Regions from separate parts of the Streptomyces sp. NPDC014676 genome, predicted to be linked through region 2. Evidence: riboswitches for the same ligand, from Rfam matches in the RefSeq annotation. Region 2 holds a riboswitch; each other region holds the start of a gene.
The links. Region 2 has a riboswitch for cobalamin ahead of ACF1DX_RS05200 (ribonucleoside-diphosphate reductase subunit alpha). Riboswitches for the same ligand answer to the same signal wherever they lie in the genome.

Region 1: it holds a riboswitch for cobalamin, as region 2 does, so the genes downstream of both, ACF1DX_RS11025 (energy-coupling factor ABC transporter permease) here and ACF1DX_RS05200 (ribonucleoside-diphosphate reductase subunit alpha) in region 2, are expected to answer to the same signal.
Region 3: it holds a riboswitch for cobalamin, as region 2 does, so the genes downstream of both, ACF1DX_RS03455 (prenyltransferase/squalene oxidase repeat-containing protein) here and ACF1DX_RS05200 (ribonucleoside-diphosphate reductase subunit alpha) in region 2, are expected to answer to the same signal.
Region 4: it holds a riboswitch for cobalamin, as region 2 does, so the genes downstream of both, ACF1DX_RS09270 ((2Fe-2S) ferredoxin domain-containing protein) here and ACF1DX_RS05200 (ribonucleoside-diphosphate reductase subunit alpha) in region 2, are expected to answer to the same signal.

What each region holds. Positions count from the first base shown of each region.
Region 1 is NZ_JBIBZI010000003.1:523,687-527,933, forward strand. It holds gene ACF1DX_RS11015 (ABC transporter permease) at 1-80, opposite strand, end outside; gene ACF1DX_RS11020 (ABC transporter substrate-binding protein) at 101-1,690, opposite strand; cobalamin riboswitch at 1,893-2,076, shown strand; gene ACF1DX_RS11025 (energy-coupling factor ABC transporter permease) at 2,106-2,825, shown strand; gene ACF1DX_RS11030 (energy-coupling factor ABC transporter substrate-binding protein) at 2,822-3,214, shown strand; gene cbiQ (cobalt ECF transporter T component CbiQ) at 3,221-3,970, shown strand; gene ACF1DX_RS11040 (energy-coupling factor ABC transporter ATP-binding protein) at 3,967-4,247, shown strand, end outside.
Region 2 is NZ_JBIBZI010000002.1:176,328-180,574, reverse strand. It holds gene ACF1DX_RS05200 (ribonucleoside-diphosphate reductase subunit alpha) at 1-1,748, opposite strand, end outside; cobalamin riboswitch at 1,871-2,032, opposite strand; gene ACF1DX_RS05195 (GNAT family N-acetyltransferase) at 2,055-2,561, opposite strand; gene mctP (monocarboxylate uptake permease MctP) at 2,639-4,247, opposite strand, start outside.
Region 3 is NZ_JBIBZI010000001.1:749,135-753,381, forward strand. It holds gene ACF1DX_RS03445 (energy-coupling factor transporter transmembrane component T) at 1-542, opposite strand, end outside; gene ACF1DX_RS03450 (SCO2322 family protein) at 589-1,230, opposite strand; gene ACF1DX_RS03455 (prenyltransferase/squalene oxidase repeat-containing protein) at 1,227-2,438, opposite strand; cobalamin riboswitch at 2,551-2,688, opposite strand; gene ACF1DX_RS03460 (TetR family transcriptional regulator) at 2,784-3,479, opposite strand; gene ACF1DX_RS03465 (glycosyltransferase) at 3,686-4,247, shown strand, end outside.
Region 4 is NZ_JBIBZI010000003.1:115,463-119,709, reverse strand. It holds gene ACF1DX_RS09280 (glycoside hydrolase family 27 protein) at 1-473, shown strand, start outside; cobalamin riboswitch at 637-758, opposite strand; gene ACF1DX_RS09275 (ferric reductase-like transmembrane domain-containing protein) at 945-1,925, shown strand; cobalamin riboswitch at 1,980-2,107, shown strand; gene ACF1DX_RS09270 ((2Fe-2S) ferredoxin domain-containing protein) at 2,170-2,574, shown strand; gene ACF1DX_RS09265 (hypothetical protein) at 2,993-3,466, opposite strand; gene ACF1DX_RS09260 (DUF4158 domain-containing protein) at 3,401-3,808, shown strand; gene ACF1DX_RS09255 (Rrf2 family transcriptional regulator) at 3,709-4,152, opposite strand.

The DNA of each region.
Region 1 (4,247 bases), on a different contig from region 2:
GCGACGGCGAACACGCCGAAGGTGACGACCAGCAGCACCGGCACGGCGAACAGGGCCCGCCGTGCCGTGAGCCGGGCCATCTCTCCCCAGGGGAGTGCGGTCATGCGGCGGGCTGCCAGTCCTCGACGTTCCACCAGGGGCCGCTGGCGAAGCCGTGCTCGTGGGGTTCGGTCTGGGTGGTGAGGTCCTTCCAGCGGTCGGCGAGGACGTACATGTGGTCGATGTGGGTGAGGAAGGTGTAGCCGGGGTTCTTCACCAGTTCGCGCTGGAGGGTGTCGTAGGCGGCCTCGCGGTCCTTCGGGTCCTGGCCGCGGCGGCCGGTGTCGAGGGCCTCGTCGACGGCCGGGTTGTCGTACAGGGCCATGTTGTTGAAGCCGTCGCCGGCGAGGGAGGAGTGCAGGAGCGTGTAGAGGCCGAAGTCGGGGTCGCCGGTGCTGCCGAAGCCGGCGAGGACGGCGTCGTGCTTCATCCGGGGTTCGATGACCTCCCAGGTGGCGCTCTCCACCTTGACGTCGATGCCGGCCTTCTTGGCGTCGGAGGCGTAGGCGAGGGCGTGGTCCTGGCGGACCTTGTCGCCGGAGGGGTAGGAGAGGGTGAAGCGGGCGGGGCGGCCGTCCTTGGCGCGGATGCCGTCCTTTCCGGTCTTCCAGCCGGCCTCGTCGAGGATGCTCTTGGCCTTGCCGAGGTCCTGGGGGCGTTCGACGTCCTCGGCGAACCAGGGGTCGTCGACGGGCAGCGGACCGTAGGCGGGGCGGCCGGCGCCGTCGAGGATCTTGTCGACCATGGTCTCGCGGTCCACGGCGAGGTCCAGGGCGCGGCGGATCGCGGTGTCGCCGGCGACGGGGTTGCCGGTGGGGAGGGTGACGGCGCGGAAGTCGTACGACGTCGCCCGGTACGTCTTCCTGCCGTCGTCGTCCTTGAAGGTGGCGGCGAGGTTGGGCGGCAGGGCCGCGCCGTCGAGGTCGCCGGAGCGCAGCCGGGTGGCGCGGACGTCGTCGTCGGCGATGATCGCCATGGTGAGCTTTTTCACCTTCGGGGCGCCGCCCCAGTAGTCCGGATTGGCCTTGAAGGTGAGTTTCTCGCCCTTGCTCCAGCCGGTGAGGACGTACGGTCCGGTGCCGACCGGCTTGGTGTTGAACGGGCCGGTGTTGGGATCCTGTCCGCCCGCGACGTGCTCGGGGACGACGGGCAGTACGGTGCGGGCGGCGAAGGCCGCGTAGGGGTAGGCGAGGGTGAAGACGACCTTGTCGTCGCCCTCGGCCCGGACGTCCTTGACGGCGTCCAGTTCGCTCTTGGCGGTGTTGTTGGTCTTCTCGTCCAGCACGGTGTCGTACGTGAAGACCACGTCGTCGGCGGTCAGCGGCTCGCCGTCGCTGAACTTCACGCCGTCGCGCAGGGTGTAGGTGTAGGTGCGGCCGCCGTCGGTGACCTCGGGGAGCGCCTTGGCCAGGGCCGGCTTCAGCCTCATGTCGGCGTCGCGGGCGAGGAGTCCGTCGAAGATCTTGGAGTTGCCGTCCTTGCCGTAGCCGAGCAGCGGGCTGAGGGTGTCCGGTTCGGACGGGACCCCGATCACGACGGATTCGGCGGACGCCCCGCCGTCCGCGCCGCCGTCGCCCGGCGCCGAGCAGGCGGCGACCGCACCGGCCATCGCGACCGCGGCGGCGGCGCCCCGTATTCGTCGGGTCGTCATCGAACCTCACACTCCTGTTGCCTGAAAACCGTTGTTGCATATTAATTGCAGCAAGGTACTGCCCAGGACGACGGCCCCCCACTCCCCCGCCCCGACGGACGGCGCCGCTCGTGTCAAGTGCGCAGGTGTGCGCCGGGGTGCGAGCCGCCGGGCGCCGTCCGCGCGCCCCTGGTGGCCGCTTGTCACCGGACCGGAACGGGCACTACTGTCACCACGCCTTGGTGACGGGAAATCGGTGCGATACCGGTGCGGCCCTCGCCACTGTGATCGGGAAGTCCGGCTCCAGTCCTCACGGACAGCCACTGGGTTCTTCGGGACCCGGGAAGGCGGAGCACGGGCGGTGGTACCCGTCAGCCAGGAGACCGGCCAAGGCACGTCAACCATCCACGAGGTGCTGGAGAGGGTCTGCTGAGCCATGCACATAGCCGAGGGGTTTCTGCCACCGGTGCACGCGGTCGCCTGGGGCGTCGCGTCGGCGCCGTTCGTCGTCCATGGAGCCCGGTCGCTCATCCGTGAGGTACGGGAACATCCCGAGAGCACGCTGCTGCTCGGCGCGTCGGGAGCGTTCACGTTCGTCCTGTCCGCGCTGAAACTGCCTTCCGTCACCGGAAGTTGCTCCCACCCCACCGGCACGGGGCTCGGCGCGATCCTGTTCCGGCCGCCGGTCATGGCGGTGCTGGGCACCATCACCCTGCTGTTCCAGGCGCTGCTGCTGGCCCACGGCGGACTGACCACGCTGGGCGCCAACGTCTTCTCGATGGCCGTCGTCGGCCCCTGGGCCGGATACGGGATCTACCGGCTGCTGCGCCGGTACGACGTGCCGCTGATGGTCGCGGTGTTCCTCGGCGCGTTCGTCGCCGACCTGTCGACGTACTGCGTGACGAGCGTGCAGCTCGCGCTCGCCTTCCCCGACCCGGGGAGCGGATTCTGGGGCGCGCTGGGCAAGTTCGGCTCCATCTTCGCCGTGACGCAGATCCCGCTCGCGGTGAGCGAGGGGCTGCTGACCGTGCTGGTGATGCGCATGCTGGTGCAGTCGAGCAAGGGGGAGCTGACGCGGCTCGGGGTGCTGGTGGCGTCGGTGGCCGGGCGGAAGACGGCGAAGCCGTCCGACTCGGCGGAGGCGGTGGCCCGATGAGCCGCAACGCGAGGATCAACACGCTGCTGCTGGTGCTGGTGGCCGCGCTCGCCGTGATCCCGCTGGTGTTCGGGCTCGGCGACCACAAGGAGGAGCCGTTCACGGGCGCGGACGCCGAGGCCGAGACGGCGATCACCGAGATCGACCCGGACTACGAGCCGTGGTTCTCGCCGCTGTACGAACCGCCGTCCGGGGAGATCGAGTCGGCGCTGTTCGCCCTCCAGGCGGCGATCGGCGCGGGCGTCCTCGCGTACTACTTCGGGGTGCGGCGCGGGCGGCGGCAGGGGGAGGCGCGGGCGCTGGAGCGGCTGCGGGCGGAGGCGGGCACGGACACCGAGGCCGACACGGACGCCGGTGCCGGGGCCGTCTCCGAACGACGACGGGTCTGACGGCACGTGCTGCCGATCGACGCGGCGGCGCACAGCAGCCGCTGGCGCCGCCGTCATCCCGTGGACAAGGCCGTACTGGGGCTGGGGCTCACCCTGCTCGCCGTCTCGCTGCCGCCGTGGCCGGGCGCGGCCCTGGTGCTGGTGACGGCGCTCGTGGTGCTGCTCGGCCCGGCGGGGGTGCCGGGCCGGCGGCTGTGGCGGGCGTACCGGGTGCCGCTGGGCTTCTGCGTCACCGGGGCGCTGCCCCTGCTGGTACGGGTGGGCGGGCCGGGCGGGTTCGTGTCCTGGGCCGAGGACGGGCCGCTGCGCGCCGGGGAGTTGCTGCTGCGCACGTCGGCGGCCTCGCTGGGCGTGCTGCTGTTCGCCTTCACCACGCCCATGTCGGACCTGCTGCCGCGTCTGGTGCGGGCCGGGGTACCGGCCCCGCTCGTGGACGTGGCGCTGGTGACGTACCGGATGAGCTTCCTGCTGCTGGACTCGGTGCGCCGTGTCAGCCAGGCGCAGGCGGCCCGGCTGGGGCACACCACCCGGGCGGCGACGTGGCGTTCGCTGGGCGGGCTGGGCGCGACCGCGTTCGTCCGGTCCTTCGACCGGGCGGCGCGGCTGCAGACGGGGCTCGCCGGACGCGGTTACGACGGCACCCTGCGCGTGCTGGTGCCCGAGGCCCGCGTCTCCGTCCGGTTCACGGTCGCGAGCGTGGCGCTCCTCGCGGCGCTGGCCGCCCTCACCCTCGTACTGGAAAGGCGACTGCCGTGAGTGAGTCCGTACTGCTGGCCCTGCGGGGCGCGTCGTTCGCGTACGAGGACGGCCCGCCCGTGCTCGACGGCCTGGACTTCGAGGTGCACGAGGGGCGTGCGCTGGCGCTGCTGGGGCGCAACGGCAGCGGCAAGACGACGCTGATGCGGCTGCTGAGCGGTGGACTTCGGCCCGAGGAGGGCGAGTTGACCGTCGAGGGCCGGCCGGTGCGCTACGACCGCAAAGGCCTGACGGCGCTGCGCACCACCGTGCAACTGGTGGTGCAGGACCCCGACGA
Region 2 (4,247 bases):
CAGGTCAGGTCGGTGTCGTAGTGGTCGGGGTGCAGCACGCCCCGGGCGGTACGGGTCTTCTCCCAGGCCGGGAGCGGGCCGTCCCGCTCGGCCAGGTCGGCGGAGGTCTCGTACGCGGCGAGCATGATCCGCTCGGCGATCCTCGTGGACAGCGCCTTCGCCTCGGGGGAGTCGAAGGGCAGCCGCAGCTTGAAGAAGACGTCCTGCAGGCCCATGGCGCCGAGACCGACGGGACGCCACTTGGCGTTGGAGCGGCCCGCCTGCTCGGTCGGGTAGAAGTTGATGTCGACGACCCGGTCGAGGAACGTCACGGCGGTGCGCACCGTCTCGTCGAGGCGCTCCCAGTCGATGTCCCCCCGGTCCACGAAGGCGCCGAGGTTGACCGATCCCAGGTTGCAGACCGCCGTCTCCCCGTCGTCGGTGACCTCCAGGATCTCCGTGCAGAGGTTCGAGGAGTGGATGACGTGGCCCGGCTCGGCGGTCTGGTTCGCCGTGCGGTTGGCGGCGTCCTTGAAGGTCATCCAGCCGTTGCCGGTCTGCGCGAGGGTGCGCATCATGCGGCCGTACAGCTCGCGGGCCGGGAGGGTCTTCCTCGCCAGGCCCTTCGCCTCGGCGGCCCGGTACGCCGCGTCGAACTCCTCGCCCCACAGGTCGACCAGTTCGGGCACGTCCGCGGGGGAGAACAGCGACCAGGGCGCGTCGGCGTTCACCCGGCGCATGAACTCGTCCGGCACCCAGTGCGCGAGGTTCAGGTTGTGGGTGCGGCGGGCGTCCTCGCCGGTGTTGTCGCGCAGCTCCAGGAACTCCTCGATGTCCAAGTGCCAGGTCTCCAGGTAGACGGCTGCCGCGCCCTTGCGCCGGCCGCCCTGGTTCACGGCGGCGACCGAGGCGTCGAGCGTCTTCAGGAACGGGACGATGCCGTTGGAGTGCCCGTTGGTGCCGCGGATCAGCGAACCCCGGGCGCGGATACGGGAGTACGACAGGCCGATGCCGCCGGCGTGCTTGGAGAGGCGGGCGACCTGGTGGTAGCGGTCGTAGATCGAGTCCAGCTCGTCCTTGGGGGAGTCGAGGAGGTAGCAGGACGACATCTGCGGGTGCCGCGTGCCGGAGTTGAACAGGGTGGGGGAGGAGGGCAGGTAGTCCAGGCGGCTCATCAGCCCGTACAGCGCGGCGACCTCGTCCACGGAGCGGGCGCTGTCGTCCTCGGCGAGTCCGGCGGCGACCCGCAGCAGGAAGTGCTGGGGCGTCTCGACGACCTTGCGGGTGACCGGGTGCCGCAGCAGGTAGCGGCTGTGCAGGGTGCGCAGGCCGAAGTAGCCGAAGCGGTCGTCGGCCCCGGGGTCGATCAGCGCGTCCAGGCGGTCCGCGTGCAGGCGGACGAACGCGGCGGTCCGGTCGGCGATCAGACCCTCGCGGTGCCCGGTCGCGACGGACCCGGTGAACGAGGTGACGCCCTGCGAGGCGGCCTCGGCGCGGATGCCGATGGTCAGCAGCCGGGCGGCGAGCCGGGAGTAGGCCGGGTCCTCGGAGATCAGCCCGGCCGCCGCCTCGGTGGCCAGCTCCCGCAGCTCCGCCTCGTCGGCGGAGGCGGACCGGCCGCGCAGCGCGGCGGCGGCGACCCGGCCGGGGTCGGCGTCGGGCAGGTCGGCGGTCAGCTCGGTCAGGGTCCGCAGCAGCGCGGCACCGGGGCCGCCGCTCTCCTCGGGCACGTCGATCACTGAGGCCGGATCGGCTGGCGCGATGGTCACGTGGGGCTCTCCCTCGCTCGGCACGGGGCCTCGAAGAGCGCAGGGGGCAGTACACGAGCGCACGCGGCGTCGCGTCCACCGGCCCATTCCGCGAGGCCCGGACGTCCACGCACCCGGACCGGACGGCCGGGTGCGCTGTCGGCAGGTCCTCGGACTGACGCCCAGGCACACGCGTACGCGGGCATGGGTACACCGTTGCGGGACAGTTCCGGATTCACACCGGATTCCCCTGCGACGACAGCGAGCATGAGCATACATCTTGTGCCGGGTGTCGTCGGCAACCCCATATGTTGTGTCGCGGAGGTGTCAGAGCGTCAACTCGTAGGTGAGGAGAGTGAGGTCCGGACGCTCCGCAAGGGGGCCCCAGTCGCGCTCCGGGGTGCGGGTGAAACCGAGCCGTTCGTAGATGCGGTGGGCGGCGTGCATGGTGCGCTGGGTCGACAGCACGACCCGTACGCAGCCCCCGGTGGCCCGCGCCCGGTCCACGCAGGCCCGCACCAGGGCCTCCCCGGCGCCCCTGCCCCGGACCGCGCGGGCGACCGCGAGCATCCGGATCTCCGCCTCGCCCGGCCCCGCTATGTCGGCCATCGGGCCGGGGCCCGGCACGAAGGTCACCCCGCCCAGCACCGTCCCGTCCGCCACGGCGACCAGCACCTCGGCGGCGGCCGCCCGCTTCCCCACGTTCCGCAGCTCACCGAGGTACGTGTCGCTCTCCCCGAAGTCGAGCAGTCCGTCCAGCAGATAGGCCTGCGCGGTGATCTCACCGAGCTCCGCGTGCTCGCCGGGCTCCACCGGCCGGATGACGATGTCCATGAGGGGAGTGTGCCGGACGGGTACGACGACGGGCCGCCGGATTTCTCCGACGGCCCGTCGTCCCGGCTCACCGGGGGTCAGTGCGCGCTGCCCGCCGTGGCCGGCGGGAGCTCCACCTGGACACCGGGGTCGCCCGCGTCCGCCGTGTAGTCCTGCGGCCTGGTCTCGTCGATGCCCTCGGGCGCCTTGAGCGCCCTCATGACGAAGGTCAGGACGACCGTGACCAGGACGTTGAGCACGAACGCGGTGAGGCCGATGTAGCCGATCTCCCCGATGCCCGGGATCTCCTCCGACGACCCGCCGAAGTGCTTCTGCGTCGGCGAGGCCACCCCGTACGCGGCGACCGTGCCGTAGATCATGCCGACCGCCCAGCCGCCGATCAGCGCCCAGCGGTGGAACCAGCGGGTGAACAGGCCGCCCACCAGCGCCGGGAAGGTCTGCAGGATCCAGATGCCGCCGAGGAGCTGGAAGTTGATCGCGACCGTCTTGTCCATGGTCAGGACGAAGACCAGCGCGCCCACCTTCACCAGCAGGGACACGATCTTGGAGACCTGGGTCTCCTGCTTCGGCGTCGCGTCCGGCTTGATGAAGTCCTTGTAGATGTTGCGGGTGAAGAGGTTCGCCGCCGCGATCGACATGATCGCCGCCGGCACCAGCGCGCCGATGCCGATGGCCGCGAAGGCCACGCCCGCGAACCAGTCCGGGAACATGTTCTCGAACAGCTGCGGGATCGCCAGCTGGCCGTTGCCGACCTTGACCCCGGCCGCGATCGCCATGAAGCCGAGCAGCGCCAGCAGGCCCAGCATCAGGGAGTACAACGGCAGGATCGTGGTGTTGCGGCGGATCACCTCACGGCTGCGCGAGGAGAGCGTCGCCGTGATCGAGTGCGGGTACATGAACAGCGCGAGCGCCGAGCCGAGCGCCAGCGTGGCGTACGTCCACTGGCCCGCCTCGCCCGGCACCAGCGCACCGCGCGGCGCGCCCGTGGCCGGGTTGGTCTGGCTGTACGCCTCGCTCGCCTTGGCGAAGATCTCGTCGAAGCCGCCCAGCTTGATCGGGATGTAGATGATCGCCACCGCGATCACGATGTAGATCAGCGTGTCCTTGACGAACGCGATCAGCGCGGGGGCCCGCAGACCCGACGAGTACGTGTACGCCGCCAGCACACCGAAGGCGATCAGCAGCGGCAGGTCCTTGACGAACCAGTTGGTGTCCTCGCCGCCGCCGACGCCCATCACGTCCAGCACGGCCTGGATGCCGACCAGCTGGAGCGCGATGTACGGCATCGTGGCCAGGATGCCGGTGACCGCGACGGCCAGCGACAGTCCCTTCGAGCCGAACCGGCCGCGCACGAAGTCGGACGTCGTGACGTAGCCGTGCTTGTGCGACACCGACCACAGCCGGGGCAGGAAGGTGAAGATCAGCGGGTACACCAGGATCGTGTACGGCACCGCGAAGAAGCCGGCCGCGCCCGCCGCGTAGATCGCCGCCGGTACGGCCACGAACGTGTACGCGGTGTACAGGTCGCCGCCGAGCAGGAACCAGGTGACCCAGGTACCGAACGACCGGCCGCCCAGGCCCCACTCGTCGAGGCTGTGCTCGTTCTCGGCCTTGCGCCAGCGCGCGGCCATGAACCCCATGGCCGTGACCAGCAGGAAGAAGAAGATGAAGACGGCGAGTGCCACG
Region 3 (4,247 bases), on a different contig from region 2:
GCGCCGGGGAGGGACTTGAGGAGGCGGGAGGGGTTGGCGAGGGCGTTCGCGGCGCCCACGCAGATGAGGAGGGTGGCCAGGCGGAGGGCGTCGTACAGGGCGAAGGTGAGGGCTTCGGCGGTGACCTTGCCGCCGAGACGGATGCCCTGGGCCCAGTGGGGGAGGGGGACTTCGGGGAGGTGGACGAGTGTGTGGGTGCCGGGGATGGGGGAGCCGAGGATCATGGCGAAGGCGAGGCGGATGAGGACGACGGCGAGGGCGAGTTTGAGGAAGGCGCCGTAGGAGCGGGACCAGGGGGTGTGGGGGCGGCGGGTCGCCACGACGTAGGCGGAGACGGTGATGAGGAGGGTGAGGAGGAGGGGGTTGGTGGTACGGGTGGCGGCGGTGCCGAGAGAGAGGGACCAGAGCCACCAGGCGCCGGGGTGGAGTCGGGGGCGGTGTTGGTGGGGGGCGGGGGTGGGTTCTGCTTGCCCGCGCTTGCGGGGTGCAGCTGCGCCCACCCTCCCCCACTCCCGGCTTCGCTCGAGCGGGGGGACCCCCATCGCTCCAGCGGCACGACTGCCCGCAGCTGCGTACGACTGCCCGCAGTTACGACGCACGGCGGCGGGCCTGCCAGATGGCCGCTGCTCCGAGGAGGGCCACCACGGCGATTCCGGCCATCAGGCCGATCGACGGGCCGCCCGAGTCGTCCGGCTCGGGCTTCTCCTCGGCGGGAGCGGGGGTCTTCTCCGCCGAGACCTGTTCTCCGCAGCCCTTCTCCGGGTAGCCCGCTATCGCGCACAGCAGTGCGTTGGTGTCGTAGCGGAGGGGTTCGGCCACCGAGGCCAGGGCCTCGGCCGTGGTGGCGTCCTCGGGGACCTGGGCGCAGGCCGTGCGGCCGGCCGGCGGGGTCTCGCCGGACGGGGCGTCGGCGGGGGTGCCGAAGTCGATGACCAGGGCCACGCGTTTCCTGCCGTCGGCCGCCGGGGTCTTCGCGCAGATGGTGTCGAAGCCGGCGGTGCCGCGCGGCTTCGTCGCGTCGGCGGAGTCCTCGCTGACGGAGAAGCGGAAGCCGTGGACGTCGCCGTCGGAGGGACGGGCGAGGGACGGGCCCTGGGTGGCGTACGTCCATGCCGTGCCGTCCTGCTCCCAGAACGACCAGTAGCGGTAGCCGGCGGCCCCCGCCTGGCCCGCTCCCGCCAGCAGGGGCAGGAGCGCGGCCAGGAACAGGACGGTGGCCCGGCGGATCACGGCTGCCGCTTCCTGCGGCCGCTGATCAGGAAGCCGATGCCGATGCCGGCGACCAGGCAGACGCCGACGAACCACCAGACACCGAGGCCGGAGTCGGACTCCTCCTTCTCCTTCTTCTCGTCCGCCTTGGCCTTCAGGGTCTTCTCGGCGGCCGGGCCCGTCGCGCCCAGCCGCTTCACCAGGTCCGTGCCGCCGAAGTCGCGCGGGTCGGCGCCGGTCGCGTGGGCGGCGAAGATGAGCTGGGCGTAGGCGGCGGGGCCGCTCTGGGCCGCCCAGCCGGCGGCGTTCTTCTCCAGCCAGGTCAGGGACTTCGCGGCCTGCTCGCCGGCACCCTGCGCGGCGAGCGCGACCACGGCGTCGGCGGTGTTGCCGTAGTCGGGCTGGTCCTCGGCACCGGCGAGGGCGGAGGTGAGGTGGCCGTTCTCGGCGAGGGCGTCGGTGAGGTAGGCGGCACCGTTGGCGGCGGCCTGCTCCGGGTCGCCGGCCTTCTCGCACGCCGCTTCCCCGGAACCGCCCTTGCCGGGCCCGGCGGCCAGGCCCGCGCCGAGCGAGCCGATGACCCCCGCCGCCGTCGCGTCCGCGTTGGCGACCAGCTCACCCTTCTTGTCCGGCTGGAAGGCGAAGGCACCCGCGCCGTCGCCCTCGCAGGGCAGCGCCAGCGTCAGCAGGGCGTCGTAGGGGGACTTGCCGTCCTTCTTCACCTCGGCCGGCTTCTCACCGGCGGCCGCGAGCGCGCCGACGACGACGGAGGTGGAGTTGGTGTCGCTGGCGCCGCCCGCCGTGTAGCCCCAGCCGCCGTCCTTGTTCTGTACGGACTTCAGCCAGCCGACGGCCTTCTCGGTGACGTCGTCGTGGCCGCCGAGCGCGGCGAGGGCCTGGACGGCGGCGGCGGTCTGGTTGGTGTCGACCATCGTCTTCGCGTCGCACGCCGTGGCGGTGTCGGCGCGGTACGGGGCGAAGGAGCCGTCGGCGCACTGCTGGCCGGTGAGCCAGTCGACGGCCGCCTTCGGCGGCTCGACGCCCACCGTGTGCTGGGCGAGCAGGGCGAGCGACTGGCGCCAGACGCCGTCGTACTGCGGGTCGCCGTCGCCGTACAGGGCGGAGGGGAGCGCCTGGGACGGAGACGGGGTGGTGTCGGCGGCGGCCGGGGTGGCGGCGCCGATCACGGCGACGGCGGCCAGGACCGCTGCGCTGCGGCGAACATTCATGATCGGCGGGTGCCTTCTTCCCTGCGGGGAGCCGGGCAGCGCGGGACACCCCGGCGGCTCGGCTCCGTATACCTCGACGGTGCCGGTGCGCCGGCGGGTCCGCCGGGCACGTGAGCCGGTCATGAACCGTGCGGGGAAGTCCGGCTCACCGCCTCGGGGCGGCTTACGGTTGCGGGTCAGCGCCGGAATTGCACCGGCTTCCCCCCGTACGGTGTGATGACGACGCCGACACTCTACCCGCCCGTAGGGAAGGGGCCAGGGGTGGCTTCGGTGAGCGGGGTCACGTCAACCGTGGGACGCACACCGCACCCGCACCCCCGCGGGAAGGGGAGTGGCCACGACGGCTCAGCGGGCGTCCGCCGCCTCCGGGGCCGTCAGGTCCATCAGGTGGCACACCGTCTCTATGTCTGTCTTGACCTGGGAGATGGAGGCGCGGCCCGAGAGCCAGGTGATCAGGGCCGAGTGCCAGGTGTGCTCGATGACCCGGACGGCCGAGAGCTGCTCGGGCGTGGGATCGGTGAGCTCCATGGCGTCCAGGATGATCATCGTGGTCTGCCGGGAGACCTGGTCGACCTCCGGACTCACACTGCGGTCCGCGAACGTCAGGGCGCGCACCATCGCGTCGGCCAGGTGCGGCTCCCGCTGGAGCGCACGGAAGGCCCGCATCAGGGTCTCCGCGACCCGCTCGGCCGGGGTCTCGCCGGCCGGCGGCTTCTTCCGCAGCGTGCCGTGCAGGGTCTCCAGCTGGTCCTGCATGGTGGCGACCAGGAGGTGGATCTTGGACGGGAAGTAGCGGTACAGCGTCCCGAGCGCCACCTGGGAGGACTCCGCGACCTCACGCATCTGCACCGCGTCGAATCCGCCCCGGCCGGCCAGTTGCGCGCACGCCCGCAGGATGCGGCGCCGACGCGCCTCCTGGCGCTCGGTGAGCGGTGAGGCCGGGGCGGGCCGTGCGGTGCCGGCTTCCGTCGCCGCCGCCTTGCCCGCCTTGTCCGCCGTGGCTGCCCTGGCCGCCTTGTCCCTGTTGGCTTCCGTAGGCATGGGTCCCGTCCGTGACAGTCGGTGAGGGTGGATGATCAGACAGCATGGCATGCCGTCCGTCGTGGCGTGAATCACCTGATCCACCGCTCCCGGTGCCCCTACCTGCCGGTAGATTCAGATCCTCCGAACGATCAACTCTGAAACTTGTTCTAGATCAGCGTCCCGTCGTAATCTCGCGGGACAGTGCAGGGAGAAGGGGGCCCAGAGTGACCGCTGAGGCCAGTCAGGCCGGGTCCTCGCGGGGGCCCGCATCCGACGGCTTGCGACCGCTCCGCATCGCACTCCTCACCTACAAGGGGAACCCGTTCTGCGGCGGGCAGGGCGTCTACGTACGCCACCTCTCCCGCGAACTCGCCCGCCTCGGGCACCGCGTCGAGGTCATCGGCGCCCAGCCGTACCCGGTCCTCGACGAGATCCACGACGAGGCCTGCGACGGACCCGTCCTCACCGAACTGCCCAGCCTCGACCTCTACCGCCAGCCGGACCCCTTCCGCACCCCGAAGCGCGACGAGTACCGGGACTGGATCGACGCGCTCGAGGTCGGCACGATGTGGACCGGCGGCTTCCCCGAGCCGCTGACGTTCTCCCTGCGCGCCCGCCGCCATCTGCGCGCCCGGCGCGGCGACTTCGACGTCGTCCACGACAACCAGACCCTCGGCTACGGCCTGCTCGGCGACCTCGGCGCCCCCCTGGTGACCACCATCCACCACCCCATCACCGTCGACCGGCGCCTCGAGCTGGACGCCGCCGAGAACTGGCAGCGGCGCT
Region 4 (4,247 bases), on a different contig from region 2:
CGAGCACGTCCGGGCAGATCTCGGCGAGCGTCCCCGCGCACGGCGTCGTCGCGTACCGGGTGAGCGGCGGCAGCCCGACGGCCGCCACCACCTCACGCCTGCGGGGCAACGCCTCCGGCCGCTGCGTGGACGTGGACAACGCCTCCACGACCGCCGGCGCCGCGACTCTGCTGTGGGACTGCCACACCGCCGCCAACCAGCTGTGGACCACATGGGCGGGCGGCGAGATCCGCGTCTACGGCGACAAGTGCCTGGACGCCTACAACCAGGGCACCACCAACGGCACCCGTGTCATCACCTGGCCCTGCAACGGCCAGGACAACCAGAAGTGGACCGTCGGCTCCGACGGCTCGATCCGCAACGTCCGCTCCGGACTGTGCCTCGACGCCAACGGGGCCGGCACCGCCAACGGGACCCCGCTGGTGCTGTGGACCTGCAACGGCCAGGCCAACCAGAAGTGGACCCGCGCGTGAGTGACACGGCACCGGGGCATGGCCGGAGCGACAACACCCCGGCCGCGGCCTTCCGCACGGCTGCCGCATCCGCCGGCCCGGCCGCCCCCGGCTCTGGGGGAAACAGCTGGGACGCGTGAAGCCTCCTGGAGTCCGCGCTCCGTGGGACGGGCCCACGACGGACCAGTGTCCTGACTCCCGGATCGACGTTCCCCACGCCTTCCCGCGCACAGCGCAGTGGTATGTCGGAGAGGCGCTCCCCGGTCACAGTGGCGGGACCGTGCCGGATGCGCACCGGCTTCCTGTCTCCCGAGCCGACGGCAGAAGGTCGTGCGGACCCGGCCGCACGCAACGCGTTGGAGGCACGCTCGACGGCGTGCACGGCCAGTCTGGCCGGATACCGCCTCGGGCATCACCACCCCCTCGGCCAGACTTGTTGTCTCACGCCACATGCGCACCGCTGCCGCGGTGCCCGTGCCCGGGAGGCCCCTGATGACGTCGGACGTGAGGCCGGACGAAGACGGGGCAGCGGCCCCGCCCGGACGGCGACGGCCTTCCGGTGACCGCGTCGCGCTGCGCGGCGACCTGCGGTCCGCCCTGCCCGACGCCGGCGCGGCGGTGGTGGTCACGGTGCTCGTGTTCGCGTTCCTGTGGGCGCGCATGGAGTCGGGTGCTTCGGACACCGTCGCGGTCATGCCGTTCATGGACGATCCCGGCACCTACTGGATGTACCTGCTCAGCCAGGCGTTCGGCTGGTCGGGGCTGCTGTGGGCGTGGGGCACGGTCATGCTCGGTCTGCTGCTGTCGGGACCGCGCCCCGCCCGGTTGCCGGTCTCCCGGCAGGTACTGGAGCGCTGGCACCGCACCACGAGCCTGACGACCATGGCGCTGATGTTCGCCCACGCGCTGATGTTCGCGGCGGAACTCGTGCGCTACGAGACGAAGGTGGACTGGGCCGAGCGGCTGTGGGTGGCCTTCGCGGACACCTTCGTGCCGGGCTGGTACGACTCCGGCACCGGCCAGGTCGCCATCCCGATCGGCCAGGGCGCCCTGTACCTGGCGATTCCGCTGGGGCTGCTGTTCTACGTCCGGCACCGCATCGGGACGAACACCTGGCGGCGGCTGCACCGTTTCGTGATCGTCGTGTACGTGCTGAGCGTGTGGCACACGCTGCTGTACGGAACCAGCGTCTGGTACGGGGAGTGGCCGCGCACCGTCCTGTGGCTGCTGCAACTCCCGGTCGCCGTACTGCTGTTGCTCCGTCTGCTGAGACCTGCCCGGCGGGCCGAACGGCTGGGCTCCCCCGGCGGGGGCGCGGCCCGGCCGGGGTGGTGGGTGCGGGTGGCGGGACGGGGCGCCGTCGCGGCCGTCGTCGTCGGGCTGGTCGTCGTGGTGGTGTCCGGCCGCGACGGCGGACGGGACCGCCCGACCCATCCGCCCGCGACGGCCCCCCACGCCCAGGAGACGGACTGACGGCCGGCACGGCGTCCCGGGATGGGATGATGGCCGGCGACAGGGCGACGGCGGAACGAGGAAGACGGTGCGAATCCGGCGCGGTCCCGCCACTGTGATCGGCGAGCGAGTCCCGTACGAGCCACTGCCCGGCAGCGGGTGGGAAGGCCGGGACGAGCATCGCCCCGAGAGCCAGGAGACTCACGCGGTCGCCTCCTCGACGGACCACCGGGGCGGATCTCCCCGGAGAGAGGAACGGCACCGCATGCCCGCAACGCCGACCGGACGGACGACGGACGACGCGAGGACCGAGGCGGCGGCCGGCCCCGTACCGTGCCGCGTCGTCGTGTGCCGCGACTGCTGCTGCGGCAGCCCCAAAGTGACCGGAGTCGACCACGCGGCCCAGACGGCACGTCTGCGCGCTCAGGTGCCGGTGCGGGTGTCCGCCTGCCTCGACGTCTGCGAACACGCCAACGTCATCGTCGTCCAGCCCTCCGCGCAGGGCAGGGCCGCAGGTGCCCGGCCCGTCTGGCTCGGACTGGTCAACGACCCGGACGCGACCGAGGACATCGCCGCCTGGGCACGCGCCGGCGGGCCGGGCGTCGCACCCCGGCCGGACATCCTCGACCTGTACACCATCACGCCGCCACGACGGCGCCCGGCCTCCTGACCGCACGGACGGAGAGGCCGAAGCCGCTGCCTCTGCCGCCGCCCGCCGAACGGCTCGAAGCGCGGTGACCGCGGGCCGGCCGGTGACGTACGCCGCCGATCCCGGCGATCGTCGACGACAGCCCGAACGACGAGGCCAGCGAGGGGCCGTTCCGCATACGCGTTCGACTCGTCATGCGGTTTGTCTTCCAGCGCTGCCCTCGGGGACGCTGCATTTGCGATCGCAGCCATGACGGACGACATTCCGAGCGGCTGGACACCGAGGCGTCCTTTGCGGCCCTTTGTGGAGTTGGCCCATCGAATACTCCTTCGGCTGAAGTAGTACGCGCCGGCTCAACCGCGGCGGCGACTGCGGGCCAACGCCGCCCTGCACCGCATCGTCTTCACCGGGCGCGCCCCGACCCGCGCACCCAGGCGTACTACGAACGCCGCGCCCAGGAGGGCAAGAAGCGGGCATCTTCGGGGATGCGTTCGTCGACGTCTTCAAGTCGCCCTTCGTCCGCGCCGAGGACCCGCACGACGCGTTCACCGGCGAGAACGGCGGCGCCAGCGCCTTCGTCCACAAGTACCTCCCCGTCCGCCCCGCCTACCGCCTCCACCGCGCCGGATCCATGCTGCGCCGGCAGGGCTGCGACGCCCTCGCCGACCTGTACGCCGAAGCCGCCGAAGAACTGACCCAGCGGATCGCCCTCGTCGGAATCGGCGGCCTGACGGGATGGCGCGGAGCCGCGGTCGAGCCGGGCGGGGGACGTTACTACGGGGAACCGAGTTCGACGCACTTCGGACTCCCCGTCGTTCGGGTCGTCGGGGGCAGTCCGCTGGGGGGTGTGACCTCGATCGAGCGGACCGCGTATCCGCGGTTCAAGCGGCTGATCACCGCGCATGAGCTGCATCTGTTCTTCTCGCCGACTCCTGACGAGCTGGAGTGGGCGGCCGGGGCGACGGACGGGGATGAGTATCTGCTGGCCTTGTTGCTGATGCTGAAGTCGTATCAGCGCATGGGGTGTTTTTCGGCGCTGGAGGACGTGCCGGAGCAGGTGGTGGAGTTCGTGCGGCGGCACACGCTCACGTCACTCCGCCCCGGTGGGCAGAACCCACGCCGAACCCCACGGTTCGCACGGGGTCGCCCAGCTGATCAGAGAGGCTGGCGAGGTGCCGCGAGTACGTCCCGGAGTACGGTCTCGAGCGTGACGCGGGCCAGTTCGTGTCTCAGGGTCTCCTCGATGTCCTGGTAGATGCCCCGCATTGCCGGCTGGATGCCGTGACCCACCACGCATCCCTGGTCCGGGGTGGTGCGGTGCATCGCGAACAGCGGGCCGGGTTCCACTGCCTCGTACACGTCGAGCAGGGTGATCGACTCCAGCTCGCGTGCCAGCGACCAGCCCGCGCCCGCGCCCCGCCGGGACTCCACGAGGCCGGCCCCGCGCAGTTCGCCGAGCAGTCGTCTGATCACCACGGGGTTGGTGTTCGCGCTGGTCGCGATCTGCTCGGAGGTGGCGACCTCGTGGCCCTGGCGCTGGTAGAGACCGATCCAGGCCAGCGCGTGGGCGGCGATGGTCAGCCTGCTGTTGGCGCTCATGATCCCTCCTCCGGTCGCAACGCTCCATGTTACGACAGTGCAGTCGCAACAGTGAAGGTTGCGACAATCCGCCGTAACAACTATTGTTACGACAG